3 regions of the Gordonia sp. KTR9 genome follow, and region 3 is predicted to be linked to each of the others. Evidence: riboswitches for the same ligand, from Rfam matches in the RefSeq annotation. Region 3 holds a riboswitch; each other region holds the start of a gene.
The links. A riboswitch is a leader RNA that binds a small molecule or an ion and turns the genes downstream of it on or off. The one in region 3 is predicted to bind S-adenosylmethionine.

Region 1 (9,996 bases), 1.6 Mb from region 3:
GCACTGCGCAATTCACGGCGACCTCACCCCTCGAGGTAGCGGTCCCGGAGGGCTCGCCGGTCTTCGGCGTCCAGGCCCAGCGCCTCGCTGAAGTAGCCCTCGATCCCGCCGAAACGAGTGCGCACCTCGTCGAAGGCCGCGTCGAGGTAACCGGCGTCGACCCCCAGTACGCCGACGAGCAGTTCGGGATCACCCCCGGCCGCGGCGAACCCGTCGAAGATGTGCCCGAGCGAGGGGATGAGACGTTCGTTGGTGAGGAGGTAGTCGCGGTACACGTCGTCCGCGGGCACTCCGAGCAAGGTCAGGAACGCCGCGGCTGCCCACCCGGTTCGGTCCTTGCCGGTGGTGCAGTGCACCAGGGCCGGCGTCGTCCCATCGTCGAGCAGCCCTCGAAAGAACCGGGTGTAGGCGGCGGTCGCACTGGGCAGCGTGATCATCTCGCGATAGGTCCCGGAGATCATCGCGCGCGCCTTGCCGCCCGACAACATCTCGCCTGCCTCTGCGACGACGGCGGGATCGGCGAGAACCGCACCGATGTTGGCCGGAATCGACATCTGCGCATCGGCGAGGACGTCGAGAGCGATGTTCGACGCACCGGGCAGAACGGGATCCGGGATGGCTTCGCTCTCGTGCTCCGACCTGAGGTCGTACACGGCCGTCAGCCCCAGCGCCTCCAGCGCGGGTACGTCGGAGATGTCGAGGGCGGAGAAGTCCGTCGAGCGGAACAGGAGCCCGGATCGGACGGTGCGGCCGTCGACGGTGCGCCAGCCGCCGAGGTCGCGCAGGTTCGGCAGGCTCGGGATGGGGCTCGGCGCACCGGGGGTCGCAGTCACGGTCACATCGTGACAGATCTCCGGCGGTCAGTCGGTGAGCGCGCCTTCGAGCATCGGCCACGACTTCACGAGCTGGTCCTGCCAGTACGGCCAGGCGTGCGTACCGGGTGTGTAGTCGACGGTAGCGGGGATGGCGAGTTGCTTGAGCCGGCGGTCGAGATTCAAGGTGCATTGGTGCGTCGCGGCCTCGATCGCGCCACCGACCGCGATCTGGTCGATGTAGATCGTCGTCTTCCCGTCGATTCCCTGGCTCTGCAACTGGTCATGCGGCCCGGGAACCCCCGTGCCGGTGCTGATGTAGATCGCCTTGCCGCGCAACTTGTAGGCGTTGACGACCGGATCGTGGGCACGCCACCCCGGGGACCCGACCGGACCCCAGATGTTGGCGATGTCACCCCCGCCGCGGCCCTCGACCACCGCCCGGATCGCCAGCCGGCCCAGATTCGTACTCGTCTCCGCACATCCGCTGTAGGACGCGACGGCCCGGTAGAGCTCGGGCGCGGACTCGGCGAGGCTCAGCGACGACGTCCCCGCCATCGAGATCCCCGCGATCGCATTCACCCCGGTCGTATTCAATTTCTGGTCGATGAGCGGCGGCAATTCGCTGGTCAGAAAGGTCGTCCATTTATTGCGCCCGAGAACCGGGTCGACTTTCACCCAGTCGGTGTAATAGCTGTATGCGCCGCGCATCGGCACGACCACGTTCACATTCTTGTCGGAGACGAAATCGACGATGTCGGTCTGCTCGAACCAGTGCCCGGTACCCTCTCCGCCACCGGCGCCGTTCAGCAGGTAGAGCGTCGGCCGGGGCACCGATCGGTCCGCCGGCATGAGCACTCGCACCGGCACACTGCGTTTCATCGACGGCGAGTAGACCGACAGGTCGAGGACCCGGCCGTCGGCGACCGCGCGGGCCAACGCCTCGGCCCGGGTCGATCCGTTTCCCGGTTCCGCGCCGGCAATCGACGGAATGGCCGGCGTGACAACGAGTGCCGCGATCGAGATCATGGTGGCGACCAGGCGTCGGCAGAGAGCACCATCCGCTGCGGACATCACAGTCCCTTCACATCACTACCGCTCACATCACCGCAACCGCGCCGTCGTCTCGACAACGGAATTCACACGTGGAGATATCGATCCGAATACGTTTCACCATACGCACCGGGGCGAATCCCGTCCGCATTACTCCGCCGGCGACGATTTCCGTTCATCTCGCGGGTCAGCGCGACAAAACCAGGATTCGAAGCGTTTTCACGATGACAAATATCGCGTAGCGCGAGCACCGCGCGCCTGAGCAGCAATTCTGGCCTCCCGGTACGCCGAATCGACCGGTGAGCTCGGGCCGGAAACGGTGCCTGCACATCGCTCGGCACGGGGGCTTCGCTGCGACCGGCCGACGGAGATTCGGCCGATCGGACGACAACACTGCCCTGGATCGCTCAGGGTGTCACGGACGCGGGGAACAGTGTGCGCGGGTTCTGCAGCAACGCCGGCGGGGTGACGGCCGCCCGCTCGAGCGTGCCGGTCCACCGGACGCGGCGGCGATGCGGCGTGAGCGTCTTGCCGCGGGTCGAGAACTCGTAGTCGCCATCCACCACGCCGAGCACGAGCGTGTCCACGTCCACGGCACCGGTGTTCTGCGGTGGAAGGATGGCGACCTCGTCCCCGGCCGCCAGGTCGGAGACGAAGGACGCCAGCACGCGGAGGTCCTTTCCCGGCCGACGCCCCGGACTGCGCTCCTTCAGCAGCGTCCGGAGGGACGCGTCGGCGCCCGCCGTCGCGTCGACGTCGACGCCGGACTCGGTGCCGAACCCGACGATCCGCCGACGTCGGAATTCGGCGTACTGCTCGTCCGAGGTCGCCCGCACAACCCATACGGTGCGGGTCGGCGCATCCAGGTCACGGACCTCGGCGACGGGCGGAGCAGGCCAGAAGTACGGTTGCTCGTCATCGACGTCGTCGAACACGGCGCCGTAGAAGTCCGGCGCCTTGCGGAGCAGCGCGGCACGATGACTGCGATGCAGCCTGTCATCCCCCAGCCACTCGGGCATCAGACCCTGCGCGGCCAACTCGGACTGGGGTCGCCCCACCACATCGGGCGCGAACTCGGCGATCATCGCCGCGGTGCTGTCCGCACGCCCTTCGCGAGTCCACACATCGACGACGGCGAGCCCGTAGGCGACCAGTGCCGGGGTGTGCCCACGCCACATCATCACCGCGGGATGACTGGTCCAGCCGTAGTCGAAGAGTTCGAGCGCCCGCAGGATCTGCAATGTCTCGACCCGCTGTTTGCCGAGCCTGGCGGGGTCGAGGACGTCGGCGGAGCGCCGGAAATCCGGGTAGGGCAGGAACGTTTGCATGGGAGTTCGTATACCCGCGTGACCCCCCGGTTCACACCACCGGTCGTCGTGGCCGCCGAGGCTCATCCGCCGTGTCCCCGGTCCTGCCTCAAGCCTTGGACTCGCAGAGATTATTAGTGACCTTCGAATGTGAGATCTGAGTCCGAATGTGGATAAGGTTTCGATGCAGTGCTTGGACGCGGCCTTGCGCGCGAACAAGAACTGTTGTGTGTCAACGAGTATCAGCGCCAAGTTCCAGCTGGCTGATCGGCAACCCTCCACCGCGGCGGGGTGCCCTGGATAAACGACACGGCTCCACCGGCAACCGGGGACGGAGCAAGCGCGGGTTCGACTCATACGAACCCCAGGGAAGAGTGCGGGAGTTCGATGATCATCTGCCGACGCTGTCGGCCCCTGGCCGGACCAGTTCGGTCCAGCGCGCCCACGATCGCCGCGTTCACGCAGTTCATGCCTTCCGCAATCGCTATGCGTCACCACACATCAGGAGAAGAGATGGCCACCCCGACCACGTCCGTCCGGCACAAACGGAGACATCGAACCAAGGCCACAGTCCTGGCGACACTGACGGCGTGCCTCATCGCCGCCTGCGGCTCCGGCAATGGCGGTGATTCGCCTGCGGCAACCGGCGACCCGGTCGACGGCGGTACGCTCCGATTCGCCAGCGCCAGCGGGCCCGGCGACTGCCTCGACCCACACCAGAGCCCGGCAGATGTCGCGGGTTTCTACGCGCGGCCGATTCTCGATTCGCTGGTGGCCCTGAACAAGGACGGGACCCTGGCTCCGTGGCTGGCCACCGAGTGGAGCGTCTCCCCTGATCAGCGGACCTGCAGCTTCACCCTGCGCGATGACGTGACCTTCTCCAACGGAGAGAAGTTCGACGGCAACGCCGTGAAGGCGAACTTCGACCACATCGTCGACCCGGCGACCAAGTCCCAACTGGCCGCCAACACCATCGCCACCTACACCGGCACCAAGGTCATCGATCCCACCCATGTGGAAGTGACTTTCTCGGAACCCAATTCGGCCTTCCTGCCGTCAGCGGCCACCGCATACCTCGGAATCGAGGCCCCCTCGACGTTGACCAAGGGGCCGGATGCGCTGTGCAGCAAGATCGTCGGGACCGGCCCATTCGTCAGCCCGGACGGGTACCAGCCCAACAAGGGTATCGACTACGTCCGAAACGACGCCTACAACTGGGGACCGGGGAACGCCGGTCATACCGGTAAGGCGTACCTGCAGGGCATCAGCATCAAAGAGATCTCGGAGGACTCGTCACGGTATGGGGCGCTGACCAGCAACCAGGTCGATGCCATCGCCAGCGTTCCGCCGGTCAACGTCTCTCAGCTCAAAGAGACACCGGGTTTCACCGTCGACACCGAACAGGCACCCGGCGGAAACTACAACTACTACCCCAACACGGCCCGGGGTGCCTTCGCGGATCTCAAGGTGCGGGAGGCGTTCCGCGCCGGGATCAACTGGGACGCCATCGTCGACAAGCTCTACTTCGGGGTCTTCCAGCCGGCGAAGAACACGCTGAGCCCCGCGACGGTGGGCTACAACAAGGAAAGCGAATCCGCGTACGCCTTCGACGAGGACAAGGCGAACACCCTTCTCGACGAGGCTGGTTGGATCGCCAAGGACGGCGAGGGATACCGCACCAAGAACGGACAGCGACTGACCGTCGTACATCCCTTCCTCGCGGACATTGCCCGAGAACAGCGCGACACACTGCTCGAACAGGTGCAGTCGTCGGCCAAGAAGCTCGGGATCGACTATCAGATCAAGAATGTCACCGTCGACGAGTACCTGTCGCGCCTCTATCGCGGCGACTACGACGTCGCCGACATCAGCTGGCAGCGTGCATCTCCCGATGCGCTTCGCACACTGTCGCATTCGTCGAACATCCCGGCACTGCCGGACACGTTCGGCACCAATTTCGCCCGGTATTCGAACCCGGCAGTCGATGCTGATCTGGTCGCCGCTCTGGGCGAGACGGACCTGACCAAGCAGTCCGAGATCTACGGCCGCGCTCAGCAACAGATCGCCGACGATGCCGCGGTGTTCCCGGTCTTCGTGTTCAATTACGCGCTCGGCCGCAGAGACAAGGTCCAGGGTGTCGAGTTCGAGCCACAGGCATTCCCCACCTTCTACGATGCCTGGCTCGCACCATGACGGTGATCGAAGCGGTGGCCGGTCCGACCCAGGTCCCGCGTACGCGGACCGTGGGTCGGGCGGTCGCCCGCCGGCTACTCGTGTCGCTCTTCGTGTTGTGGGGCGCGATCACCGCGACCTTCCTCGTGATCCACGCGGGCGGCGGGTCGCCGATCAACGCCATCATCGGACCGAACCAGGTCTCGCCCGAGGTCCGCGCCCAGATCATCAGCGACTACAAGCTCGACGACCCGATCGTCGTGCAGTACGTCAACTACTTCTGGAGGCTCCTGCACGGTGACCTCGGGCAGTCCTACGCGTTGCGGATGCCCGTGAGCGAGGCCATCGCCGGACAGATCTGGCCCACGATGCAACTCGTGACGGTCTCGGCGGTCCTGTCGCTGGTGGTCGCCCTCGTGATAGGACTGGCGACCGCCAACCGTCCGGGTCTGATCCGGGGACCGGTGACCTCGCTCGAGGTGCTGACGGTCGCGATTCCGACGTTCTGGCTCGGCATCCTGCTGCTGACGGTCTTCTCCTTCAACCTGAACTGGTTTCCCTCGGTCGGGTCCGACGGCATCGCATCACTGGTGTTGCCGACGATCGCTCTCTCGGCAACCCCGGCAGCCCTGCTCTCTCAGGTACTGCGCCATGGCGTCGAGCAGACCCTCCACGAACCGTTCGTGGTGACCGCGAGATCGCGGGGCATCGGTCAGACGGCGGTACTCGTGCGGCACGTCATCCGGCACGCGGCGATGCCGGTCATCACCATGTGGGGGCTGATCGTCGGCACACTGATCAGCGGTGCTGTCGTCGTCGAACAGGTGTTTTCACGAGAAGGACTGGGCCGGTTGACCATTGCGGCCGTCATCGGCAAGGACCTGCCCCTGATCCTCGGCGTCGTCATCATCGCCGCGACCTTCTACACCATCGTGAACACGCTGATCGACGCCGCATACGGGTGGCTGGACCCGCGTCTGCGCGACGCCACATCCCCGGTCCCCTCGGGGCCCATCGACGGAAGACGAGCAGATGACGACACCTGACGTCGGGACAGTGCCCGCGGGCTCGGTACGGTTCACCGCCGGACCGAGCTGGACACAACGAGTTCGACGTCTTCGGATCTCGGTGACATTGAGCAGCGCGTTCATTCTGCTGATGACGTTCGTCGCCGTCTTCCCGTCCTGGTTCACGAGTCGCGATCCCAATGCGGGCGATCCGCTCGACATGCTCCTGGCACCCAGTTGGGAGCACATCTTCGGGACCGACCAGAACGGCCGGGACATCTACGCCCGCATCGTCTACGGAGCGGGACCGTCCCTGCTCATCGGGGTGAGCGCCACTCTCTTCGCCGTTGTCGTCGGCACGGTGATAGGTGTGTTCGCCGCCCGCGGCGGTCGCATCGGCGACTGGGTCGTGTCCCGCCTGCTCGACGTGTTCCTCTCCATTCCCGGTCTGCTGCTGGTGTTCCTGATCGTGGCCGCACGCGGGCCCGGAACCATGACCACCATCATCGGTGTTGCCGTCGTGACCATGCCGAGCTATGCGCGACTCGTCCGCGGCGAGGTGATCCGTTTGCGCGGAGCGGTTTTCGTCGAGGCAGCTCGGGCACTGGGTTGGAGCCAGGCCAACGTCGTCGCACGACACATCGTCCCCAACGCGATCGGGCCCGTCCTCGTTCTCGGCACCATCGGCATCGGCTCGGCGATCGGGATAGCGTCCTCCTTGAGCTTCCTCGGCCTGGGACCCCAACCCCCCACCGCCGAGTGGGGCAGCATGCTCTCCGCGAGCCGCACCTACTTCTCCGTGGCGTGGTGGCCCGCCGTGTTCCCCGGTCTCGCCATCACCCTGACCGTTCTCTCGGTGACCGTCGTCGGACGGTACCTGCAGCGCCGCAACGACGGACGGAGCACCCCGTGACCGCGCTCATCACACCGCCCGTATCGCAGACGCCCCTGGTGGAGGTGACGAACCTACGGGTGGGATTCCCATCCGGAGCCCGCACCGTCGCCGCCGTCGACGGCGTCACGTTCAGCATCCACCGCGGTCAGAGCGTGGCCATCGTCGGTGAGTCCGGATCGGGCAAGAGCGTGACCGCTCGCAGTCTCGTGGGACTGATCGGTTCAGGCGCCCGGGTACAAGCAGATCAGCTGCGGGTGAACGGTAACGACACCCGGAAGTTCTCCGAGAAGCGGTGGCGGACCCTACGCGGCAAGGAGGTCGGGTTCGTCTTCCAGGACGCCCTGGTCTCACTCGACCCCCTCCGTACGGTGGGCGCGGAGATCGCCGAGGTACTCACCACCCACCGTGTCGTCGCACGCGACGAGGTCGACGCCCGGGTGGTCGAGCTCCTCGCCAGTGTCGGTATCCCGGAGCCCTCGTTGCGAGCCGGCCAATATCCCCATCAGCTCTCCGGTGGGCTGCGACAACGCGCTCTCATCGCGTCGGCCCTGGCGGCCGGGCCCCCGCTGCTGATCGCCGATGAACCGACCACTGCACTCGATGTCACCGTCCAGGCGCAGATCCTGAGCCTGCTCGAAGAACGCAAGAAGGATGCGACCGCCCTGCTGCTCATCAGCCATGACCTCGCGGTCGTGTCCCGCATCGCCGACTATGTCTATGTCATGAAGGACGGGGTCTTCGTCGAGCACGGACCGACCCGGGACGTACTGGGCAACCCTACGCACGCCTACACCCGGCAGCTCCTCGACGCCGTGCCGGCCGCCCACGCCCGGGGTACCCGTCTGTCGTCGACCGGCGGCGGAGCTCCCCTGTCGCGCGCACCCATCGCCGACGAGGTCGTCCTCCGAGCCGAGAATCTGACGAAACACTTCACACTCGACGCCGGGCGCCGCCTCCGCGCCGTCGATGACGTCAGTCTGTATGTCCGCCGCGGTGAGACACTCGGCATCGTCGGCGAATCCGGGTCGGGCAAGTCCACGGTCGCGCGCCTACTCCTGAATCTGGAGCGTCCCGACGCCGGAACCGTCACGATCGACGGACACGACTGGGCAGCTCTGACGGACAAGCAAGTTCGCCGGGAACGCCAGAACATCCAGGTGATCTACCAGGACCCGCTGAGTTCCTTCGACCCGCGCCACACCGTGGCACGCATCGTCGAAGAGCCACTGCTGGCCGCCGGGGGAATGTCCCGGGCCGAGCGTCGCGACCGCGTCCTCGAGCAGCTCGAACTCGTCGGCCTCACACGTGATCACCTCAACCGGCGACCCCGGCAGCTCTCCGGCGGCCAGCGTCAGCGGGTGGCCATCGCCCGCGCCCTGGCCACCCGTCCCGATGTCATCATCTGCGATGAACCCGTGTCCGCCCTCGACGTGTCGATCCAGGCCCAGATCCTCGACCTGCTCGCCGACGTGCAGCGCGAGCTGGGTGTCGCATATGTCTTCATCTCCCATCACCTGGGCGTGATCTACCACGTCTCCGACCGCGTTCTGGTGATGAAGGACGGCCGCGCGGTCGAGACCGGCAGTGTCGAGGACATCTTCGACGAGCCGGCCGCCGACTACACCCGAGCGCTGCTCGCGGCCATCCCCACGCTGGAGACCGAGCGACCCGACCACACGGCAGGAGTTCCCGGATGAGCACGAGTCGCGTCGACACCGTCGTCGTTGGTGGCGGGGCGATGGGTTCGGCGGCAGCATGGCACCTCGCTCAGCGGGGAGTCGAGACGGTGCTGCTCGAGCGCTTCACGCCCGGCCACACCAATGGCGCGTCGCACGGCAGCTCGCGGATCTTCCGCACGTCCTACGCCGACGCGACCTACGCGGGGTTGGCTCTCGAGGCGCAGCAGCAATGGCGTCAGCTGGAAGCCGAAACGGGGACGTCGTTGCTGACCGTGACCGGCGGGGTCGATCAGGGCCACCCGCCGTATCTGGCCGAGATCGCCGGCACGCTCGGCGAGCTCGGCGTCGAACATCACTGGCTTCCCCCGGAGGAGGCGACGCGACGGTGGCCCGGCATCTCGTTCCCCGATCGCGTGCTGTTCTACCCGGGAAGCGGGCGACTGCACGCCGACGACGCCGTGACCGCGCTGCAGAACGCTGCGGTGGCTCGCGGCGCCGAGGTCCGACACAACACCCAGGTGCTCTCGATCGAGGTCGACGGCGACGACGCCGTTGCCGTCCGGACAGACGACCATGAATACCTCGCCCGGCGGGTGGTCGTGGCCGCCGGCGCATGGGCCGAGAAGCTCGTCGGTCACCTCGTGCCGCTACCCGCGATCCGCGTGACCCAGGAGCAACCCGCGCATTTCGCACCTCTCGACCGCACCGTCGAATGGCCGAGTTTCACCATCTCGCACGATCCGGACGCACCCGAAACACGGCCCTTCGGAGGCGTTTACGGACTCTCCTCCGGCGACGAGGGCGTCAAGGTCGGATTCCACGGCGTCGGTCCGGTCGTCGATCCCGACCATCGCGACTTCACCGCGGAGCCGCGTCAGCTGGCGGCCCTGCAGGACTACGTCCGCGAGTGGATCCCCGGCGTCGACGCCGACCGGCCAGTCCCGATCAGTTGCACCTACGCGACGACGGCGGACTCCAACTTCATCATCGACCGCGTGGGCCCGGTGACCGTCGCGGCCGGATTCTCCGGGCACGGTTTCAAGTTCGTGCCCGCCATCGGTCGGCTCCTCG
Region 2 (9,996 bases), 2.6 Mb from region 3:
GATCGTCAATCAGCTGACCGCCGACCACCCGGCCCTCGGCGAGGCCACCCGAACACGTGCCGATCGCAGTGAACTGCGCAGCGCCTGCCGGACCGCGAAGGAGGAGCTCGCCTACGGCGGTTCCGCCACCGAGTCCGTGGTCGCGGTGTCGGCGAACACCGAACGCGTGTCGCTGTCGGCCACGCATGTCGAGCAGGCGATCGAGCCGATGATCCGTGACGCGCGAGAAGTGTTCGCCCGGTACGTCGCGGCCGCCCGGTCGCGGGGCGTGCAACCGGACGCCGTGGTGTTCATCGGCGGACTCGCCAATCTTCCCGCGGTGCGCGCGATCGCGTCGGAGCATGATCTGGAGGTAGTCAGTCCGACGGCTCCGGAGCTGGTCGTGGCCACCGGTGCGGCCCTGCTCGCCCTCGAGAGCTACTCGGGCGCAGCACGTCTCGCCTTCATCGGCGGCAAACCGCAACGTGAATGGCTTTCCGCGACACCCATCGCGGTGGCCGGGGCCGTCATCGCCGCCACGCTGATGACGATCTATGCGGTGAGCTCGTCCTTCGCCGATCGGCCGACCGTCGATCCGCAGCCCGCGGTGAGCAGCGTGCCGCCGGCCGCGGCGACCAGTGACACCGAGCCGGTCACCCCGACGCCGACCTCTCAGCCGATCACCCGTATCCCGGCCGAACCCGTCGAGCCGACCGTCGTGGATCCTGTTCCCACACAACAACCGTTACCGCAGACCGGGTCGAACGACCCGCCGGCATGGGCGACCACGGAGTTGCCGCCGACGCGACCCTCGACGGGTACCAGCACCCGCACGCTGTCGCCGTTCCCATGGCCGGACCTGGCGTTCCCGCCGGGCTCGACGCCGACGATACCGCAGGACCTGTTGCCGCCGGGGTTGCGTCCGCCCAGTGCGGCGCCCACGCCACCCCCGCCGACGTACTCGACGTCGACACCGGCGCCTCCGCGCGGTGGCTCGGTGCGGCCGAGCAGCACGCGCGCACAGGGGTCGACTCAGCTCCCCGCCGCTCCCGAATCAGGGAAAACCGTTGTCACGGAAGGGGAGTCGCAGGTTCCGCCGCCGCCCCCGCCCAGCAGTCCGGTCCCGACGGTTCCCGCGCCGCGCTGACCGAACCGCCCTGTCAGAACCGCGCCTGCGAGGCCGCTGATCACACCGGCTGACCCCGACTCGCTGACGAGAGCGGCCGAACTGTCGGAGGCGCGGTCAGGCGTCGCGACGTGCGAGCTCGACCGTGCGCTTGAGCAGATCGCTGATGGCGTCGAACTCGGTCAGGAATCCGTCGTGGCCGGTGTCGGAATGGACGACCTGGAGACCCCCGACGCAGTTGCCCAGCTCGTCGGCGAGTTCGACCTGCAGCCGAATCGGGTAGAGGCGATCGGAGTCGATGCCCCCGACGATCACCGGAACGGTGCATTCGTTGAGCGCCTTCGCGACTCCGCCGCGACCGCGACCGACATCATGGTGGTTGAGGACCTCGGTGAGGACGACATAGCTCGCCGGGTCGAAGCGGGACATCAGCTTCGACGCCTGGTGGTCGAGGTAGCTCTGCACGGCGTAACGCCCGCCGGTCAGGGGATTCTCGTCGCCCTGGGCGTCATTGGCGAATCGACTGTCGAGCTCGGGCTCGCTGCGATACATGAGGTGGGCGATTCGGCGGGCGATTCCCATGCCTTGCAACGGAGTTCGTCCGGTGCCGTGGTAGTCGCCGCCGCACCAGTCCGGATCGGCCTTGATCGCGGCGATCTGTGCGGACTGGATACCGATCTGGTCGGCGGTCGCGCGGGCACCGACGGCGAGGACGAGTGCGCTGCGCACCCGGTCGGGGTATTCGATGGCCCATTCGAGCGCGCGGGCGCCACCCATCGAGCCACCGAGAACCGCTCCGACGCTGCGGATTCCGAGTCGGTCCAGCAATGCCACCTCGGCGCGGACCTGATCGAGCACGGTGATCTGCGGAAAGCGTGATCCCCACGGACGGCCGTCGGGGGCGAGGGACGCCGGACCCGTGGATCCCTTGCATCCGCCGAGAACGTTGGCCGAGATGACGCACCACTCGTCGGTGTCGATCGCCTGACCGGGTCCGATCAGCCCGTCCCACCACCCGGCCGAGTCGTGGTCGGCATCGGCGGGTCCGGTGACGTGCGAGTCGCCGGTGAGCGCATGGAGCGTGAGGATCACGTTGTCGCGGGAGGGCGACAACGTCCCCCAGCGCTGGAACGCCAGGGTGACGTCGTCGATCCGTGCTCCGCTGTCGAGAGGCAGCGATCCGATGGGGATGCCGACGAGTTCCCCGTCCGGGAGTGACTCCCAGTCGGGCTGATCAGACGCTGTCGCGTTCAGGTCGATACTCACCGACAAAGCTGCCTCACCTGTTTCACTTGGCCGCCGCGAATCCCTGTTCGAGATCGGCCAAGATGTCGTCGATTCCCTCGATGCCCACGGCCAGGCGCACCAGTCCGGGGGTCACGCCGGCGGCGAGCTGTTCCTCGGGGGTCAGCTGGCTGTGCGTCGTCGAGGCCGGATGGATGACCAGCGACCGCACGTCGCCGATGTTGGCGACGTGGCTGTGGAGGCTCAGTGCGTCCACGAACTTCTTGCCCGCGTCGACGCCGCCGGTGATCTCGAAACCGATGATCGCGCCCTGACCCTTGGGGGCGAGCTCCTGACCGCGCTTGAACCACGGCGAGGACTCGAGGCCGGCGTAGGCGACGGACTCGACCTGGTCGTGCTTCTCCAGGAACGCGGCGACCTTCTGTGCGTTGGCGACGTGGCGCTCGATGCGCAGGCTCAGGGTCTCCAGGCCCTGGGCGAGCAGGAACGCGTTGAACGGCGAGATGGCCGCACCGGTGTCGCGCAGCCACTGGACGCGCGCCTTGAGCGCGTACGCCGGTGCGCCGAGGTCGGCGAAGACCGCACCGTGGTAGCTCGGGTCAGGGGTGGTGAAGCCGGGGAACAGGTCTTTCCCGTCACGCTGGACCCGCCAGTCGAAGGTGCCGCCGTCGACGATCACGCCGCCGATCGCGGTGCCGTGTCCGCCGATGTACTTGGTGGCCGAGTGCACGACGATGTCGGCGCCGTGGGCGAGCGGGTTGATCAGGTACGGGGTGGCGACGGTGTTGTCGATGATGAGCGGTACGCCGTTGCGGTGCGCGACCTCTGAGATGCCCTTGATGTCCAGGATCTCGTTGTTGGGGTTGGAGATCGACTCACCGAAGAACGCACGGGTGTTGTCCTTGACCGCGGCCTGCCACGACGCCGGATCCTCGGGATCCTCGACGAAGCTCACCTCGACGCCGAGCTTGGGCAACGTGTAGTGGAAGAGGTTGAAGGTGCCGCCGTACAGCCGCGGACTCGACACCACGTGACCGCCGGTCTCGACGATGTTGAGGATCGAGTAGGTCTCTGCGGCCTGACCCGATGCCACCAGCAATGCGGCGACGCCGCCTTCGAGCGCGGCGATCCGCTGCTCGACGGCATCCTGTGTCGGGTTCATGATGCGGGTGTAGATGTTGCCCGGTTCGGCGAGTCCGAAGAGGTTCGCCGCGTGCTGCGTGTCGTTGAAGACGTACGACGTCGTCTGGTAGATCGGCAGCGCCCGGGCGTTCGTCACCGCGTCGGCGGCCTGTCCGGCGTGGATCTGCTTGGTCTCGAAGCTCCAGTTGTCCGCTGGATTGGTGCCGTCGGCGAGAGTGCCGTCAGGGGCATCAGACATGGCGATTGATCACTTTCTACGGTCGGCAGGGCCCACTCGACCCTGTTGGGGTCCGACCTTCGGACCCGCGCTTGCCGGGGATCGTCAGCGCGATCCCGCAACCCGGTCATCACCCGGAGCACCCCACCGCGGATGGAGGGTTGCCGATCAGCCAGCCGGGGCTTGACGCTGATACTCATGACCTGGCGACAAGGATATAACACGGATGTGAGGGCCTGAGAACCGTCCCGGTCAGGCCGCGCCCAACACTTGAGAAGGCCGGCGCGAGGGTGGAGTGTGCTGTCCTTTGACCGAGTGAAATCAGGCGTGGTCAGATCAATAGTGCCTGGTCACGGTCGTTAGCGGCCCTCAGTGTGCTGTCGGTTCCCCGATCGCGGATCTAGCGTCGAACCAGCCCCGGCTGCGTCGGAACGTTCCGATCGGGTGGTCCGGGTTCGCCCAGGAGCGCCATGTCCGCGATCGCTCACCTCCGAACCCGACGCACCTCGCTCGTGATCGCCGCCGTCACCGCCGTCGCCGTCGCGGCGGCTCTCAGTCTGTCGGGTACCGCCCCGGCGGCGGCTGCCGAGTGCAGCGAGTCGGGCGCGGTGGTCATCGTCGCCGGTACCAACGACCCGGAGAGCGCCCATCTCGTCGGGGTCGAGCAGCGCTACACCGGGAAGATGCCGACGGTGCGCGACGGTGAGGTGGTCGTCGTCGACGACCCCGGTAGTGCTTACCTCGCAGAGCCGAAAGACGTGATCTACGTCGATTACCCGACCACACTGTGGCCATTGGGTGCCGCGGGGTACGACGACAGCACCGCCCAGGGCAGGAGTGCGACGGCGTCGGCGATCGCGGGGTACCAGAAGCGATGCGGCGCCGAGTCCGACATCGTGGTCGCCGGCTACTCACAGGGCGCCCGTGTCGCCGGCGACGTCCTCGCAGCCATCGGCAACGGCCGGAATGTCGACGAGGTCGTCGCGACCGACGAGAACGGCGAGGTCATGCTCGACGAGAACGGCGCTCCGGTCCTCGTCACCATCGATTCGGACGGGATCTCCGGCGAGCTCTACGCCGACCCTCGACAAGCCGGTGACAAGACGGGGCGCGGCATCGAGCTGTCGTTGATCGGGATCATCCCCGGTCTGACGATGGCGGGGTCGCGAGGCGGGTCCGAGACCGACGGCGGGTTCGGGGAGCTCGAGGGCAGGGTGGTGTCCGTGTGCATCGACGGCGATCCCATCTGTGATCTGCCGGACCCGATCCACGACCCGATCGGCGCCATCGACGGCCTCCTCGGCTACTTCACCAAGCACAACCTGTACCCGTTCCAGATGTATCGGGACCCGCGCACACCCGCCTGGAACGACGGGCGGAGCGTCCGATGCGAGCCGGAGTCAGCGGTCTGTATGGTCGCCGCGGATTCCGCGTTCGCCGAACTCGTGCGGGACTGGGCGCGCGATGCCGGGTACGGCGGCGTCATTGGGGACTTCCTGTCCGGGCGTCCGACGATCGAGCTGCCGTACGGGATCGAACTCGCGAAGCTGCAGCCGGTGGTCAGGCTCGTGCAGGGTCTGCTGCCGCCGTTGCCGAAACTCGGGTACGGCGCCTACCTACCGGACCTCTTCGTCTTCGAGGACATCCTCCAGGGGATTCTCACGCTGTCGCCGGCGCGGTTCGTCGACGGTGCGACCGCACTGGCTGCGAGCCTCCGCAGCATCGTCTGGTTGCCGGTGAACTTCGTGCGGTACTGGGCGGGCGCGATCGTCGGGCCGGTGACACCGCGGGCCGGCACGGTCACGGTCCTCGCGGCGGATACGACGAGCCTGCGATCGTCCACGTTCGCACGGCTCGCGACCGCGACCGACGACGCCGCCGAGCCGGTTCGCGCCGGCTCGCCGACCGGGTCCGGTGCCCCGGCTGCACCGGTGACCGCGCAGCCCGGCCCGACCGATCCGGCTCCGGCGGTCGACCCGGCCGCCGATCCGTCCGGTGCGCCCGCCGACGCCTCCGGGAGCGACGAGCCCGGAGAGGAGCCCGCTCCGCCCTCGCGCGCCGACGAGGTTCCGGCCGCCACCGATCCGTCGGCGGACAACCCGACGGTGGACGATCCGTCAGCGGAGGACACCTCAGGAGACAACACCTCAGAACATGACACCTCGGGGGGCGAGACGTCGGGGAACGAGCCGGAGCCGTCCGGGCAGGGTGCCGGCGGGGAGCGCAGTGACCTCGAGGCCACGGGGTCCGAGGGCGGAGCCTGACCCGCCGCTCGAAGCCACTGCGTGATTCGACGCCGGCCGGCGCCGGGACCACCTCGCGGGTATGGGCCTGTGAATGAACTCACCGGCGGGTGAGGAATCAGTGCCGGCCGGCCAGGGTTGGCATGAACCGTGTCTGACGCTCTTTCGACCACCGATGCCCCGGCCGACGTCTCGCTGACGAATCGGTCCACCGCCCCGGAGGCCAACCCCGGGGGTACCGTCTCGGGCGGCGTGTCCCGGCGGGTGCGTCGCTGGACGATTCTCGCCCTCGCGCTGGGTGGTTTCGGGATCGGCACGACAGAGTTCGTCGCGATGGGGCTGCTGCCCAACATCGCCGGATCGCTGGGGGTGTCCGAACCGACTGCCGGACACGTCATCTCGGCATACGCGATGGGTGTGGTGGTGGGCGCTCCGCTGATCGCGGCGCTCACGGCGAGGATGTCGCGACGCACGCTGCTGATCGGACTGATGGTGGCGTTCACCGTGGGTAACCTGGCCACGGTCCTCGCGCCGGACTACGGACTGCTGCTGGTGGCGAGATTCGTGGCGGGCCTGCCGCACGGTGCCTACTTCGGCGTCGCGGCGCTGGTCGCCGCGCATCTCGCGGGTCCCCGGAATCGCGCCAAAGCCGTGGGCCAGGTGATGCTCGGGCTGTCCGTCGCCAATGTGTTCGGCGTGCCGGCTGCCGCCTGGCTGGGGGAGACGTTCGGCTGGCGGTCGGCGTTCGCGATCGTCGTCGCCATCGGAGTCGCCACCGTCATCGCGCTGATGCGTGCGCTGCCCGCGCTCACCGGGATGACGACCACCGACCCGCTCACCGAACTCGGTGCGTTGCGTCGTTCCCAGGTCTGGTTCACCCTCGTCATCGGAACCGTCGGGTTTGGCGGGATGTTCGCGTTCTACACATATCTCAACTCCGCGCTGACCACCGATACCGGGCTGTCGGTCTCGGTCGTGCCATTCGCGCTCATGCTCTATGGATTGGGGATGGTGACCGGCAACTTCGTCGGCGGTTACGTCGCCGACCGCAGTGTGTCGGTGGCGATCCTCGGTGGACTCACGGCCAGCGCCATCTCTCTCGGCGCCTTCGCGACGCTGGCGCAGAATGCTTGGGCGGCATTGATTCTCACATACCTCGTGGCGCTCACCGGGTCGACGATGCTGCCTGCCCTGCAGACCAGACTGATGGACGTGGCCGCCGATGCGCAGACGCTGGCCGCGGCGTTGAACCACTCCGCCCTGAACATCGCCAACGCGGCCGGAGCCCTGCTCGGTGGTGTCGTGGTCGGCGCAGGCTACGGCTATCTCGCGCCGTCGGTCGTCGGGGTGTTGCTGGCGGTGGCAGGGATCGCGGTCACCGTCCTGGCCCTCGCCGCCTCCCGGCGCCAGGCACGACACCATCCCGTCGGGTCCTGAGCCGGAGCATGACCGGCTCGACGACGACGAGGGCCGACCGGGGAAGTCCCGGTCGGCCCTCGTGGTGTCGAGTGGGTGTGCTCAGCCGTTGGTCGGCGGGGTGGCGATCGTCTTCGACAGGTAGAGCTGTTCGCCGAGCTTGTTGATCAGCTCGAGTTGCGTCTCGAGGTAGTCGATGTGCTCTTCCTCGTCGGCGAGGATCTGCTCGAGCAGATTCGCGCTCGTGACGTCGCCTTTCGACCGGCACAGGGCGATGCCGGGCCGGAGTCGCTCCACGACCTCCACCTCGATCGCCATGTCGGATTCGAACTGCTCGCGAATCGACTGCCCGATACGCAGCGGCAGCAGGCGCTGGTAGTTGGGGAGCGCGTCGAGGAACAGGATTCGGTCGGTGAGGATCTCCGCGTGCGTCATCTCCTCGATCGACTCGGCCCGGGTCTTCGCCGCGATCTCGGTCAGACCCCAGCTCTGCTGCATCTTCGCGTGCAGAAAGTACTGATTGATCGCCGTGAGCTCACTGGTGAGCTGTTCGTTGAGCAGTTCGATGACCTCGTCGTCGCCACGCATGGGTGAGCCTCCGGTTCGCCGTGAATGTCCGTTCGAACCGTAACACGACAAAAACCCCCGCGCGCGGTCTCGCGCGAGGTTCGTCGGTTTCCTGTGTCAGGTCATGCAGCGGTCGTCGCGGTTGACGCCCTTTCGCTCAGGATGTCGTGCAGTTGGTCCAGGCAGGTTCCGCAGCCTTCGCCTGCGCCACATCGGTCGCTGATCGCATCGACGGTGTACGCACCTGCGTCGCAGTGTGCGTGAACCTCGTCGACCGTCACGGCGCGGCATATGCAAACGAACATCTTCGGACTCACCTTCATGCCTGGATTAGGTAATGCTTACATACCTTGGGTGGTACGCACAAGGGTTGCCTTACCTTTATTTTTCTCTGGGGTCGCCGATCGCCGGGGCACGGGTTGTCGGATCCCGTCAGTAGGATGTGGCCCCGTGCCACTCACGATCTCCACGGTGAACGTCAACGGAATCCGCGCAGCGGTCAAACACCGGTCGGAGGCCAACCGCGGCTTCCTGCCATGGCTCGATGCGTCGGGACCGGATGTGGTCCTGCTGCAGGAGGTCCGCGCCGACGAGGAGCTCGCGCGCGAGGCGCTGGCCCCGGCCCTCGCCGACGGGTGGCATCTGACGATGTGCGAGTCGGTCGTGAAGGGCCACGCGGGTGTCGGTGTGCTGACGCGCGAGGCGCCGTCGGCGGTGCGGGTCGGGTTCGGGAGCGCCGAGTTCGACGACCTCGGCCGCTACCTCGAGGTCGACGTCGACACCGATCTGGGGTCGCTGACCGCGGCGAGTCTCTATCTCCCCAAGGGTGCCGCGCTCACCGAGGCGGAGAAGGACATCGCCAAGCACGACGAGAAGGTCCGCTTCATGGACGAGTTCGGTGCCCATCTCGGCCGGCTGGTCCGCCGGCGTCGCCATGTCGTCGTCGGCGGTGACTGGAACATCGCGCCCGCCGAGGCCGACATCAAGAACTGGAAGGGCAATCTCAAGAGCCCCGGTTTCCTCCCGCACGAGCGGGCCTGGGTCGCCGACCTGCTGGAGTCGGGCTGGCGTGACGTCGTGCGCGAACTGTTCCCCGACGACGCCGGGCCCTACTCCTGGTGGTCGTGGCGCGGGAAGGCCTTCGACAACGACTCCGGGTGGCGCATCGACTATCAGCTCGCCAACAAGACGCTGGCTGCCCGGGCGAACAAGGCCGAGGTCGAACGTGCCGCGGCGTACGACCTCCGCTGGTCCGACCATGCCCCGGTCACCGTGCGGTACGAGTGACCGGGTCTGACAAACTGGGCGTCATGACCAGCGACGTAGAGCGCAACGGAGCCCCGGCGGCCGAGGCGGTGCCGACCCGCCCGCGTGTGCTGTCGGGTATCCAGCCGACCAGCGATTCCTTCCACCTCGGAAACTATCTCGGCGCGGTCCGACAGTGGGTGGCGTTGCAGGACGACTTCGAGGCGTTCTACTTCATCCCCGACATGCATGCCCTGACGGTGCCATTCGATCCGAAGGTCCTCGCCGAACGCACCCGCCTGAGCGTTGCCCAGCTGCTGGCCGTCGGCGTGGATCCCGAGCGTTCGACCATCTATGTGCAGTCCCACATCCCCGAGATCGCTCAGCTGACCTGGGTCCTGTCCTGCATCACGGGTTTCGGCGAGGCCAGCCGCATGACGCAGTTCAAGGACAAGTCGGCCAAACAGGGCGTGGACGCGGCGGGTGTCGGCTTGTTCACCTACCCGATCCTGATGGCCGCCGACATCCTCGCGTTCCAGGTCGATCGAGTGCCTGTCGGGGAGGACCAGCGTCAGCACCTCGAACTGACCCGCGATCTCGCGCAGCGATTCAACTCCCGGTTCGGCAAGGTGCTGAAGGTGCCCCAGGCGCACATCGTCGAGGAGTTCGCGAAGATCTACGACCTGCAGAACCCCACCGCCAAGATGAGCAAGTCCGCCGAGACCGACAAGGGTCTGATCAACCTCCTGGACGATCCGAAGCGTTCGGCGAAGAAGATCCGCTCCGCTGTCACCGACACCGGCTCGGAGATCCGT
Region 3 (9,996 bases):
GTTCCAGGAACGTCTGCGTCGACTCGAGGGTGCCGAAGCGTGTTTCGCGACGGCCAGCGGGATGGCCGCGGTCTTCGTCGCGCTCGGTGCGCTGCTGAAGGCCGGCGATCGCCTGGTCGCCGCCCGCAGCCTGTTCGGTTCCTGCTTCGTGGTCTGCAACGAGATCCTGCCGCGCTGGGGGATCGAGACCGAGTTCGTCGACGGCGAGGACCTGGAACAGTGGGAGCGGGCGCTCTCCAAGCCCACCGACGCGGTGTTCTTCGAGACCCCGTCGAATCCGATGCAGAGCCTCGTCGACGTCGTCAAGGTCTCGGAGCTGGCGCACGCGGCGGGCGCACAGGTGGTGCTGGACAACGTCTTCGCCACCCCGCTCCTGCAACGCGGTCTCGAACTCGGTGCCGACGTCATCGTGTACTCGGGCACCAAGCACATCGACGGCCAGGGACGTGTGATGGGCGGTGCGGTACTCGGAACCAAGGAGTACGTGGACGGGCCGGTGCAGCAACTCATGCGGCACACCGGCCCGGCGTTGAGCCCGTTCAACGCCTGGACGCTGGTGAAGGGTCTGGAGACGCTGCGCCTGCGCGTCGACGCCTCGGTGTCCTCCGCGCTCCGGATCGCCGAGTTCCTCGAAGCCGATCCGCGGGTGCGATGGGTGAAATACCCGTTCCTGCAGTCCCATCCGCAGTACGAGCTGGCGCGGGCGCAGATGTCCGGCGGCGGCACCGTGGTGACCTTCGAGCTGAACGACCACGACGGCATCGACGGCAAGAAGCGGGCCTTCGAGGTCCTCAACGGCTTGCGGATCGTCGACATCTCCAACAATCTCGGTGACTCGAAGTCGCTGATCACGCACCCGGCGACCACCACGCACCGTGCGATGGGGCCCGACGGACGCGCGGCGATCGGTCTCAGCGACTCGGTCGTGCGGCTGTCGGTCGGTCTCGAAGGGGTCGACGACCTGCTCGGCGATCTGGATCAGGCGCTGGGCTGACCCGTCGCGGTGATTCCCCGCCGCGGTCTCAGTCGAGGCCGTCGATGCCCAGCGCGTTCAGGACCGTACGGAGTTTGAACGCGGTCTCCTCGAGCTCGCCCTGAGGGTCGGAGTGTTCGACGATGCCGCCACCCGCCCAGGTTCGGAGACTGCGGCGATCGGCTTCGAGCTGGAGGCACCGGATGGTGACCATCCATTCGCCGTCGCCGGCGGCGTCGCACCAGCCGACGGCGCCCGCATAGAAGCCGCGTTCTCCCTCGACTTCCCGGATGATCTGCGCGGCAACATCACTGGGTGTACCGCAGACCGCGGGGGTCGGTCCCAGCAGGAGGGCGAGATCCAGCGCGGTGGTCGACGGATCGCGAAGTGTCGCGCGGATGGGGGTGGCGAGATGCCACACCTCCCCGGTCGACTGCAATTGCGGGGTCGACGGCGCGTCGACGTCGTCGCACAGGTGCGCCAACCGGTCTCGCAGGTGATCCACGACGAACGCGTGTTCGGCGAGATCCTTTGCCGAGGAGAACAATCCGTCCGCGACGGCGCGGTCGACGACCGGATCCGGTGACCGCGGAGCCGAACCCGCGTACGGGTGGCAGGTGACGACCGATCCCGACTTGCGCAGCAGCACTTCGGGACTCGCGCCCAGCAGCCACGCGCCCGAGCCGGTGGCGGCACCGAGGTCGACGCCGAACGCGTTGTGTCCGGCGTTGCCACCCGCCAGGGCGTCGAGGAGTTCGTGGGGCGCGACCTCGGCGTCGAGCACGATGTCGACACTACGGGCGAGGACGACCTTGCCGACGTCGCCGGCGACGATCCGCTTGACCGCGTGCGCCACCCGCTCGCGGTGCTCGTCGGCGGTCGGGTGCAGGGTCGTCGAGACCGGGGTGCGCGACAGCGGTGGCCCGCCCGTCAGCGGTGCGTCGTCGAAGTGCAGGACCTCGGGTACCACCAGCGCGGCCGGGTCGGCGAGGTCGAACGGGATCGCGCCGGTCAGCCCGTCGATCGTCCCGGAACGCAGCGCGGCCGAGGCCGCGTCGACATCGGTGAACCCACGGACGGCGCCCCGGCCCCGCACGGTGCCGTGCGGGCGGGACAACACGAACACATCAGTCGCTGACACCCCTGACACGCTACAGGTAAGTGTGCCCTAACTTTGGATCACGATGAGTGAAAATTGACACGCCCGCGCGGCTTCGGCGAGGCTTGCACATAGGTCATGAGTGCCAGTGACAAGCCCCGGCTCGCTGGTCGGCAACCCTCCTCCGCGGTGGGGTGCTCCGGGTGACGACCTGGCCGCGTACCGACCGGACGCGGCAAGCGCGGAATTTCAGAGGAGCTCCTGCCATGACCGCTGTCCTGTCAGCACCCGACACGACCGGCCACGAGACTGTCGACACCCCCGTCATCGATGCGACCCACCATCGGTATCCGGCCATCCCCGGGCTGGCCCCGGTCGTCGGCGCCGATGTGTCCGTACCGCTGGCCCACGGCGGCACAACGCGGTACGTCAACCTCGACTACGCGGCGAGCGCGCCGGCTCTGAGCTCGGTGGCCGCCGCGGTCGCCCATGGACTCGGCGAATACGCGAGCGTCCATCGCGGCGCCGGTCATCTGTCGCAGGTGACCACCGCCCGGTACGAGGCCGCCCGGGACACCGTGCGCCGGTTCGTCCGCGGACGGGTCGACGACACCGTCGTCTTCACCCGCAACACCACCGATGCCATCAACCTCGCCGCTCACATCACACCCGGGGACGTCGTCGTGCTCGACATCGAGCATCACGCCAACCTGCTGCCGTGGTGCGCGCCGCGCGACGGCCGCAACCGGGCCCGAATCGTCCGCACCTGCGACACGATCGAGGACACCCTGGTCGCGCTCGAGGCGGAGCTCGCGTCGGCGCCGGCAGCGCTGCTCGCGGTCACCGCGGCGTCGAACGTCACCGGCGAGGTGCTGCCGATTAGCCGGCTCGCCTCGATCGCGCACCGGCACGGAGCCCGGATCCTGGTCGACGCCGCGCAACTCGTCGCGCACCGGCCCGTCTCCGTCGTCAGTCACGGCATCGACTACCTGGCCTTCTCCGGGCACAAGGCATATGCACCGTTCGGTGCCGGGGTCCTGATCGGCCGGACCGACTGGTTCGACGCCGCCGACCCCTATCTGGCCGGCGGGGGAGCGACCGCCGACGTCGACCTGAGTCCGCGCGGTGGCGTGACCTGGCACACCGGAGCCGCGCGTCACGAGGCCGGTTCGCCGAACGTGCTCGGCGCGGTGTCGATCGCGGCGGCCTGCGAGGCGCTGGCCGACCTCGGTCCCGAGGCCATCGGCCTACACGAACTGCGCCTGGCGCAACGCCTGGACTCCGGCCTGGCCGCCATCCCCGGGGTCGTGCCCCTGCGGATCTTCGCCGATTCCACCGACCGGGTGGGAATCGCGGGGTTCACCGTCGACGGGATCGCGCCGCGGGTCATCGCCGAGTATCTCAGTGCGCAACACGGAATCGGCGTGCGCGACGGCCGGTTCTGCGCTCACCCGCTGCTCGAGCGCCTCGGACATCCGGCCGGCGCGGTCCGCGCGAGCTTCGGGGCGGGTACCACCTCCGACGACATCGACCGCCTCCTCGGCGCTCTGCGCGCACTGACCGAACACGCACTGACCGAGCACGCACCGATCGACCATGCACTGACCGAACAGACCATCCGACCGAACTCGAATGAGGGGTGATGAGATGACCATCGAACTCGACGCACCGGCCGATCGCGCAACCGTGATCGCCGCACCGACCTCCGCTCCGACGGCCCCGATCAGCATCGGACGACCGGGGTTCCAGATCGCCATCGCCGGAGACGAACTGGCACAGACGTTTCCGATCGTCGTGCGGCGTGAGACCCTCCGCGATGCGCAGCGTGCCCGCTCTCTGCTCCGGGCCGGCACCCACGATCAGGCGAAGTTCGTGGTCGCCCTCGAGGTGGAGGTGACCGTCGCGCCGGATGCCGCGTCGGCGCGTGCCGCGGCCGCTGCCGCGGTGGACGCATCGTCGGAGACAGGCTCCGGGACCATCCGCTACATCGGCACGACACACGGACTGATCACGCTGGTCCGGGACATCTACGCGGCCGAGGTCGCCGACGCGGTGATCCTCGTCCCGATCGACGGCGCTGCCACCGAAGGCCGCATCCGCGAACAGATCCTGCCGGTTCTCGCCGAGCAGCGGCACCGCGTGGCCTGACGGGCGGCCCGTCATAGGAGCGCGACTTCGGAGCATGCGCGCTATCTGCAACTGCCGCAGTTGAACTCAAGTGGCGCATCTGCGCCGTAGACACCCCCGCCGGCACCATCTCACGATGGTGCCGGCGGGGGTGTCTCGACGGTGATCCGTCAGCCGCGCGAGGGCTCGTTGGCAGCCTCGGGGTGCGATGCGAGGCGGTCGATCGCATCCTGCGCGATCTTCTCGGCCTGCTCGCGGCCGACCCAGCCGCCCGGCTGGACCTCCTTGCCGGGCTCGAGGTCCTTGTAGTGCTCGAAGAAGTGGGCGATCGGGCCCAACTCGTACTCGGACACGTCGGAGATGTCCTTGATGTGGTCCCACCGCACGTCCTTGGCCGGGACGCACAGCAGCTTGTCGTCGCCGCCGGCCTCGTCGGTCATGGTGTACATGCCGACGACCCGTGCGCGCACGATGATGCCGGGGAACACCGACTCGGGGAGCAGGACCAGCGCGTCGAGCGGGTCGCCGTCCTCACCGAGGGTGCCGTCGATGTACCCGTAGTCGGCCGGGTAGCCCATCGAGGTGTACAGGTAGCGGTCGAGGTAGACCTTGCCGGTCTCGTGGTCGACCTCGTACTTGTTGCGGCCACCTTTGGGGATCTCGATGGTCACATCGAATTCCACAGTTCCTCCTGGCAGTCTTGATCGGGGATGCCGCGTCGGGCCGAAACGCCCGCACGCTGCCCCAACGATACTGTTGGTCCGGCGACCTCGATGTTCGTACCCCTCATTGTGCGTACATCCGGCCGTTCCATCGACCGTGAACCGCGAGAGACCCGGAGGTTTTGTGGGCGCATCCACCCGAAACGGCGGTCGCCGCGGTCGGAGACTCCTGTGGTGGACGGTCACCGCGGTGGTGATCCTGGCCCTGGTCGCCGCGGCCTCGGTCGTGATCGCACTCCGCCTCGATCGGGAACCGGAGCTCCCGCCGGGAGTGCCACCGCAACCCGCCGCGGTCGCCGTCGATCCGCGGATCGACCCGGTGGTCGCCTCGGCGCCCGAGTCGACGCCGCAGGGTGTGTCACGCGCGATCGCTCCGGCACTGCGCAACCCCGCCCTCGGCGAACTCTCCGGAATGATCAGCGACTCGCTCACCGGCGCGGTCCTGTGGACCAGCGACCCGGAGCGCCCGCGGATTCCCGCGTCTAACGCCAAGATCCTGACCGCCGCCGCCGTCCTCGACGCCGTGCCGCACGACCAGCGACTGACGACGACGGTGGTGGCCGGCAGCAACGGACAGGTCATCCTCCGCGGTGCCGGTGATCCCACCCTGTCGGCCCAACCCGCCGGGACCGACACCTTCTACACCGACCCGGGTCGCATCGCCGACCTCGCGCGCCAGATCGAGGAGACCGAGATCCCGGTGACCTCGGTGGCCGTCGACCTGAGCGCCTTCTCGGGACCCACGATGGACACCACCTGGGATCGCCGGGACATCCAGGGCGGCGACATCGCCCCGATCGAATCGCTGATGGTCGACGGTGCCCGGCTGGAACCGCTGGACGAATACTCGCCGCGTACCGCGACCCCGGGCCTCATGGCGGGGGAGGCGCTCGCCGCCGCCCTCGACGTCGAAGCGCCCGTCACCGAGGTGACCGGTACCGCGCCGACCGGGTCCGGGGACGAACGCGTGATCGCGAAGGTCCAGTCGGCCCCGCTGGTGACGCGGGTCAACGACATGCTGCGCTACAGCGACAACGTGCTCGCCGAGACGCTCGCCGTCGAACTCTCGGTGCACCGCGGCGGGCCGCCCACGCACGCCGGCGGCGTCGACGCGATCGAACAGGTGCTGTCGTCGATGTTCCCGGACCAGTGGGCCGGTACCGCGCTGCACGACGCGTCGGGAATCTCCTACGCCAACCGGACCACGCCGGAGTTGCTCGACACGGTGATGACCGCGGCGAGCGGGCCGAGCAGGCCGGCGCTGCGCCCCATGCTCGACGGTCTGCCGATCGCCGGCGGTACCGGCACCCTCGCGGACCGGTTCGACGCCGCCGACAATCCCGGTGCGGGCTGGGCGCGGGCGAAGACCGGAACACTCACCGGGGTCAGTTCGTTGACCGGCATAGTGCAGACAGTCGACGGCCGCGTGCTGTCGTTCGCCCTGATGTCCGGCGGCACCTCGCCGGCGGACGCGCGACCCGCCCTCGATGCCGTGGTGGGCCAACTGAGAGAGTGCGGGTGCCGATGACCACGTCAGGAATCGCCGGGTCGGAGACCACGGACGCCGGGAACGCCGGAGCCGAGACCGGGACCGCTCCGGAATCGGGCGTCGAGGAATCCGCCGACCGGGAACGCCACCCGGGTATCGGCTCGCAGATCGACTGGTCGCTGGCGGCCTCGACGGCGAAACGACTCGCCCGGCCCGGCCCGAAGACGACGTCGTACACCTACGAGGCGGCCCGCGCGGAACTGGCCGATGCCGCCACCCGCGCCGAAGCCCCGGTGCGAGAGGTCACGGGCCTGGCCGACGGCCTGCGCGTACCGACCACCCGAGTCCTCGACCGGGCCGGCTGGATCGACGCGGCGTCCCTGTCGATGCGATCGATGCTCGGTTCGGACGACGAGTCCACCGACGCGGGATCGCCGGGGCTCGCGGCACGATTCGGCGGACTGCAGGCCGGTGGTCTGCTCGCGTTCCTCTCCACCGCGATCCTCGGTCAGTACGATCCGTTCACGCCCGATCCGGAGACCGGCGAGCCCGGTGTGCTGATGGTGGTGACGCCGAACATCATCAACGTCGAACGCCAGCTCAAGGTGATCCCGTCGGACTTCCGGCTGTGGGTGTGCCTCCACGAGGTCACCCACCGCGTGCAGTTCTCGGCCAACCCGTGGCTGCGGGACTACATGCAGGACAACGTCGCGGTGCTCACCTCCGACGCCGGCGAGTCGACCACCGAGATCGTCACTCGGATGACGAAGGCCCTCAAGGGTTCCGATGGTCCGCGCGAGAAGGGCGTGATCGGCGCGATGCAGCTGCTGCAGAGCCCCGAACAGCACGCCGCTTTCCAGCGCATGATGGTTCTCGGCACCTTGCTCGAGGGGCACGCCGACCACGTCATGGATGCGGTGGGCCCGGTGCATGTGCCGTCGGTGGCGCGCATCCGCACCGCCTTCGACAAACGGCGCACCGCACCGCAGAATCCGGTGCAGCGGATCATCCGGGCCCTCATCGGGATGGACGCCAAGCTCGCGCAGTACATCCGAGGAAAAGCCTTCGTCGACGCGGTGGTCGAGGCAGTCGGGATGGAGCGGTTCAACACGGTCTGGACCTCGCCGGACACGATGCCGCTGCCGAACGAGATCGACGACCCGCAGGCATGGATTCAGCGGGTCTTGTGAGGCGGGCGGTCGCGGAATTCGCGGCCGCTCATCGGGTCGGGCCGGAGGTCTGCGTCGGACTCTCCGGCGGGCCGGACTCGCTCGCGCTGACCGCGGCCGCCGTCGGTGCCGGTCTCGACGTCACCGCGCTGATCGTCGATCACGGACTCCAGCCGGACTCTGCGCGGGTGGCGGTGGCCGCGGCCGACGCGGCGCGTGTCCTGGGCGCCCGAGTCCATGTCCTGCGGGTGCGCGTCGGACGTGGTGGAGGTCTCGAGGCCGCTGCTCGCGATGCCCGGTACGCAGCCCTCGACGAGGCCCGCGGTGGTCGGCCGGTTCTGCTCGGCCACACCGCCGACGACCAGGCCGAGACCGTGCTGCTCGGGCTGGCGCGCGGATCCGGCTCACGATCGATCGCCGGCATGCGTGCCTGGAACGACCCGTGGGCCAGACCGTTCCTCGGGGTCCGGAGGCAGCAGACTCTGGCGGCCTGTACCGAACTCGGTCTCGCACCCCATCACGACCCGCACAACCGCGATCCGCGGTTCACCCGCGTCCGTCTGCGATCCGAAGTCCTGCCGTTGCTGGAGGACGTGCTCCACGGCGGGGTCGTCGACGCGCTGGGTCGCACCGCCGAGAGGCTGCAGGCCGACAACGATGCACTCGACGAGTGGGCGGCCCGCGTCCTCGCCGAGGCCGCACGCGGCGACGTCCTGGCCGTCGGCCCGCTTCGCGACGCGCCACTCGCGATTCGGACGCGAGCCCTGCGCGCCTGGCTGCTCGACATCGGGGCGACCGAGCCGACCCATCGGGTCGTCACGGCCGTGGCGGGCCTCCTGGACTCGGCCGCCGTCGCCGACCGGACCCAGATCGCCGTCGGCGGCGACCCCGACGTCCGCCGTGTCGTCGTCCGTACGGGCGAAACACTGACGGTCCGCCTCACCGCGAGGTGAGACGGACCGTCTTGGAGGTACTACGTTCCCTCAGCGCCGAGGCGGCACGAAGGGCGAGTTGATCGTCTGGAAGTACTGGATCCCGGCACCGATCAGGGTGCCGCCGCCGCCGAGGGCGAGACCGGCGATGCCGCCGATCGCGGCGGCCGGCGCGACGCCCACCAGGCAGCCCACCACCGCGGCGGCCAGGCCGATGACGCACCCGATCACGCCGCCGACGATTCCGCCGACGACAGTACCGACCAATGTGCCGATCGAGGTTCCGGCCCGGAGTTGTGATTGGAATCGTTCGAGAGCCTGGTCGTCGCGTTCTTGTCGCGTCTGCGGCGCCGCGACATTGTGCCGGGCGATGCCGCGCAAACTCTCGACCTCGGTCGGATTGACCGCCGACGAACGCGAGACCTCACGGGACGGAATGAGGGTCACGGCGTTCCCCGCGATTCGCGCGTCGATGGGAAACTGTCGGAATTCGCTGCGGTAGTTCAGCGGCATGCGGAAGAGTTCTGCGCCGGCGGTATCCCGAACCGTCACATTCCCGTTCTCCGTGCTCACGGATGCGTTGTGCACCGTGAGGGTGAGCGCCGAGGCATTCCAGGACGCGTCATAAGTGGCCGCCGGGGCCTTCTGAGGTGCAGCTTCGGCGGTCGCGGCGAACACCGTAACGACTGCGGTGGCCAGACACAGAATCACGCTGAGGCGTTTTTTGCGCAGGGGGATACGCGAAGTGGGGAACACGAGTGCTCCTTCTTGTCCACACAGGACAGGGCGTGAGAAGGGAGGGGATATCAGAGGTCTGGTGCTCAGCTCTCTGTTTTCGAGAATGTCAGACGCTTGATCCACATCGAAACGCAACCTCGAGGAATGGTGCCCGTGTGATGAGTTGTTATGTGACCGTTATCCGCATAGCAATTCCGCGAAATGTCGACGTGAATGGCCGTAAATGGTTTGAACTGGCAATTCAGCGAAAAACCGCAGGTAGGCCGCGGCCATTCCCGGCGTGCGTCCGCGGAGCCCCGGAGAGGTACCCCGTTCGCCGCGGCACCGCGAAAACATGACAAGCTGGGAGCGTGCAGTCTGCCGACCCGTACGCCGCTGACATCGACGCTGTGCTGATCACCGAAGAGGAGATCAAACAGCGAACCGCCGAACTCGCCCAGTCCGTGGCATCGCGCTACGCCGACATCGAAGAGGATCTGGTCCTCATCGGTGTCCTGAAGGGCGCCATCATGTTCATGACGGACTTTGCGCGGTCCCTGCCGATCCCGTCGCAGATGGAGTTCATGGCGGTGTCGAGCTACGGGTCGTCGACATCGTCGTCGGGCGTGGTCCGCATCCTCAAAGACCTCGACCGCGACATCGAGGGCCGGGACGTCCTGATCGTCGAGGACATCATCGACTCGGGCCTGACGCTGTCGTGGCTGATGAAGAACCTCGCGACGCGTTCGCCGCGCAGCCTCGAGGTGT

Region 1: another riboswitch for S-adenosylmethionine. It lies ahead of KTR9_RS03930 (ABC transporter substrate-binding protein); the one in region 3 lies ahead of KTR9_RS21060 (aminotransferase class V-fold PLP-dependent enzyme).
Region 2: another riboswitch for S-adenosylmethionine. It lies ahead of KTR9_RS09530 (bifunctional o-acetylhomoserine/o-acetylserine sulfhydrylase); the one in region 3 lies ahead of KTR9_RS21060 (aminotransferase class V-fold PLP-dependent enzyme).

The regions. Positions count from the first base shown of each region.
Region 1 covers NC_018581.1:689,469-699,464, reverse strand. The annotation lists gene KTR9_RS03945 (tyrosine-protein phosphatase) at 24-833, opposite strand; gene KTR9_RS03940 (alpha/beta hydrolase) at 861-1,886, opposite strand; gene KTR9_RS03935 (MSMEG_6728 family protein) at 2,273-3,193, opposite strand; SAM riboswitch class IV at 3,403-3,521, shown strand; gene KTR9_RS03930 (ABC transporter substrate-binding protein) at 3,686-5,365, shown strand; gene KTR9_RS03925 (ABC transporter permease) at 5,362-6,390, shown strand; gene KTR9_RS03920 (ABC transporter permease) at 6,377-7,264, shown strand; gene KTR9_RS03915 (dipeptide ABC transporter ATP-binding protein) at 7,261-8,943, shown strand; gene solA (N-methyl-L-tryptophan oxidase) at 8,940-9,996, shown strand, end outside.
Region 2 covers NC_018581.1:1,917,500-1,927,495, forward strand. The annotation lists gene KTR9_RS09520 (Hsp70 family protein) at 1-1,126, shown strand, start outside; gene metX (homoserine O-acetyltransferase MetX) at 1,223-2,377, opposite strand; gene KTR9_RS09530 (bifunctional o-acetylhomoserine/o-acetylserine sulfhydrylase) at 2,394-3,731, opposite strand; SAM riboswitch class IV at 3,794-3,914, opposite strand; gene KTR9_RS09535 (cutinase family protein) at 4,181-5,974, shown strand; gene KTR9_RS09540 (MFS transporter) at 6,104-7,390, shown strand; gene bfr (bacterioferritin) at 7,472-7,957, opposite strand; gene KTR9_RS09550 ((2Fe-2S)-binding protein) at 8,059-8,241, opposite strand; gene KTR9_RS09555 (exodeoxyribonuclease III) at 8,387-9,223, shown strand; gene trpS (tryptophan--tRNA ligase) at 9,247-9,996, shown strand, end outside.
Region 3 covers NC_018581.1:4,539,526-4,549,521, reverse strand. The annotation lists gene KTR9_RS21070 (O-succinylhomoserine sulfhydrylase) at 1-994, shown strand, start outside; gene KTR9_RS21065 (isochorismate synthase) at 1,023-2,099, opposite strand; SAM riboswitch class IV at 2,207-2,320, shown strand; gene KTR9_RS21060 (aminotransferase class V-fold PLP-dependent enzyme) at 2,339-3,715, shown strand; gene KTR9_RS21055 (hypothetical protein) at 3,720-4,220, shown strand; gene KTR9_RS21050 (inorganic diphosphatase) at 4,370-4,882, opposite strand; gene dacB (D-alanyl-D-alanine carboxypeptidase/D-alanyl-D-alanine endopeptidase) at 5,046-6,449, shown strand; gene KTR9_RS21040 (zinc-dependent metalloprotease) at 6,446-7,600, shown strand; gene tilS (tRNA lysidine(34) synthetase TilS) at 7,579-8,532, shown strand; gene KTR9_RS21030 (hypothetical protein) at 8,563-9,267, opposite strand; gene hpt (hypoxanthine phosphoribosyltransferase) at 9,600-9,996, shown strand, end outside.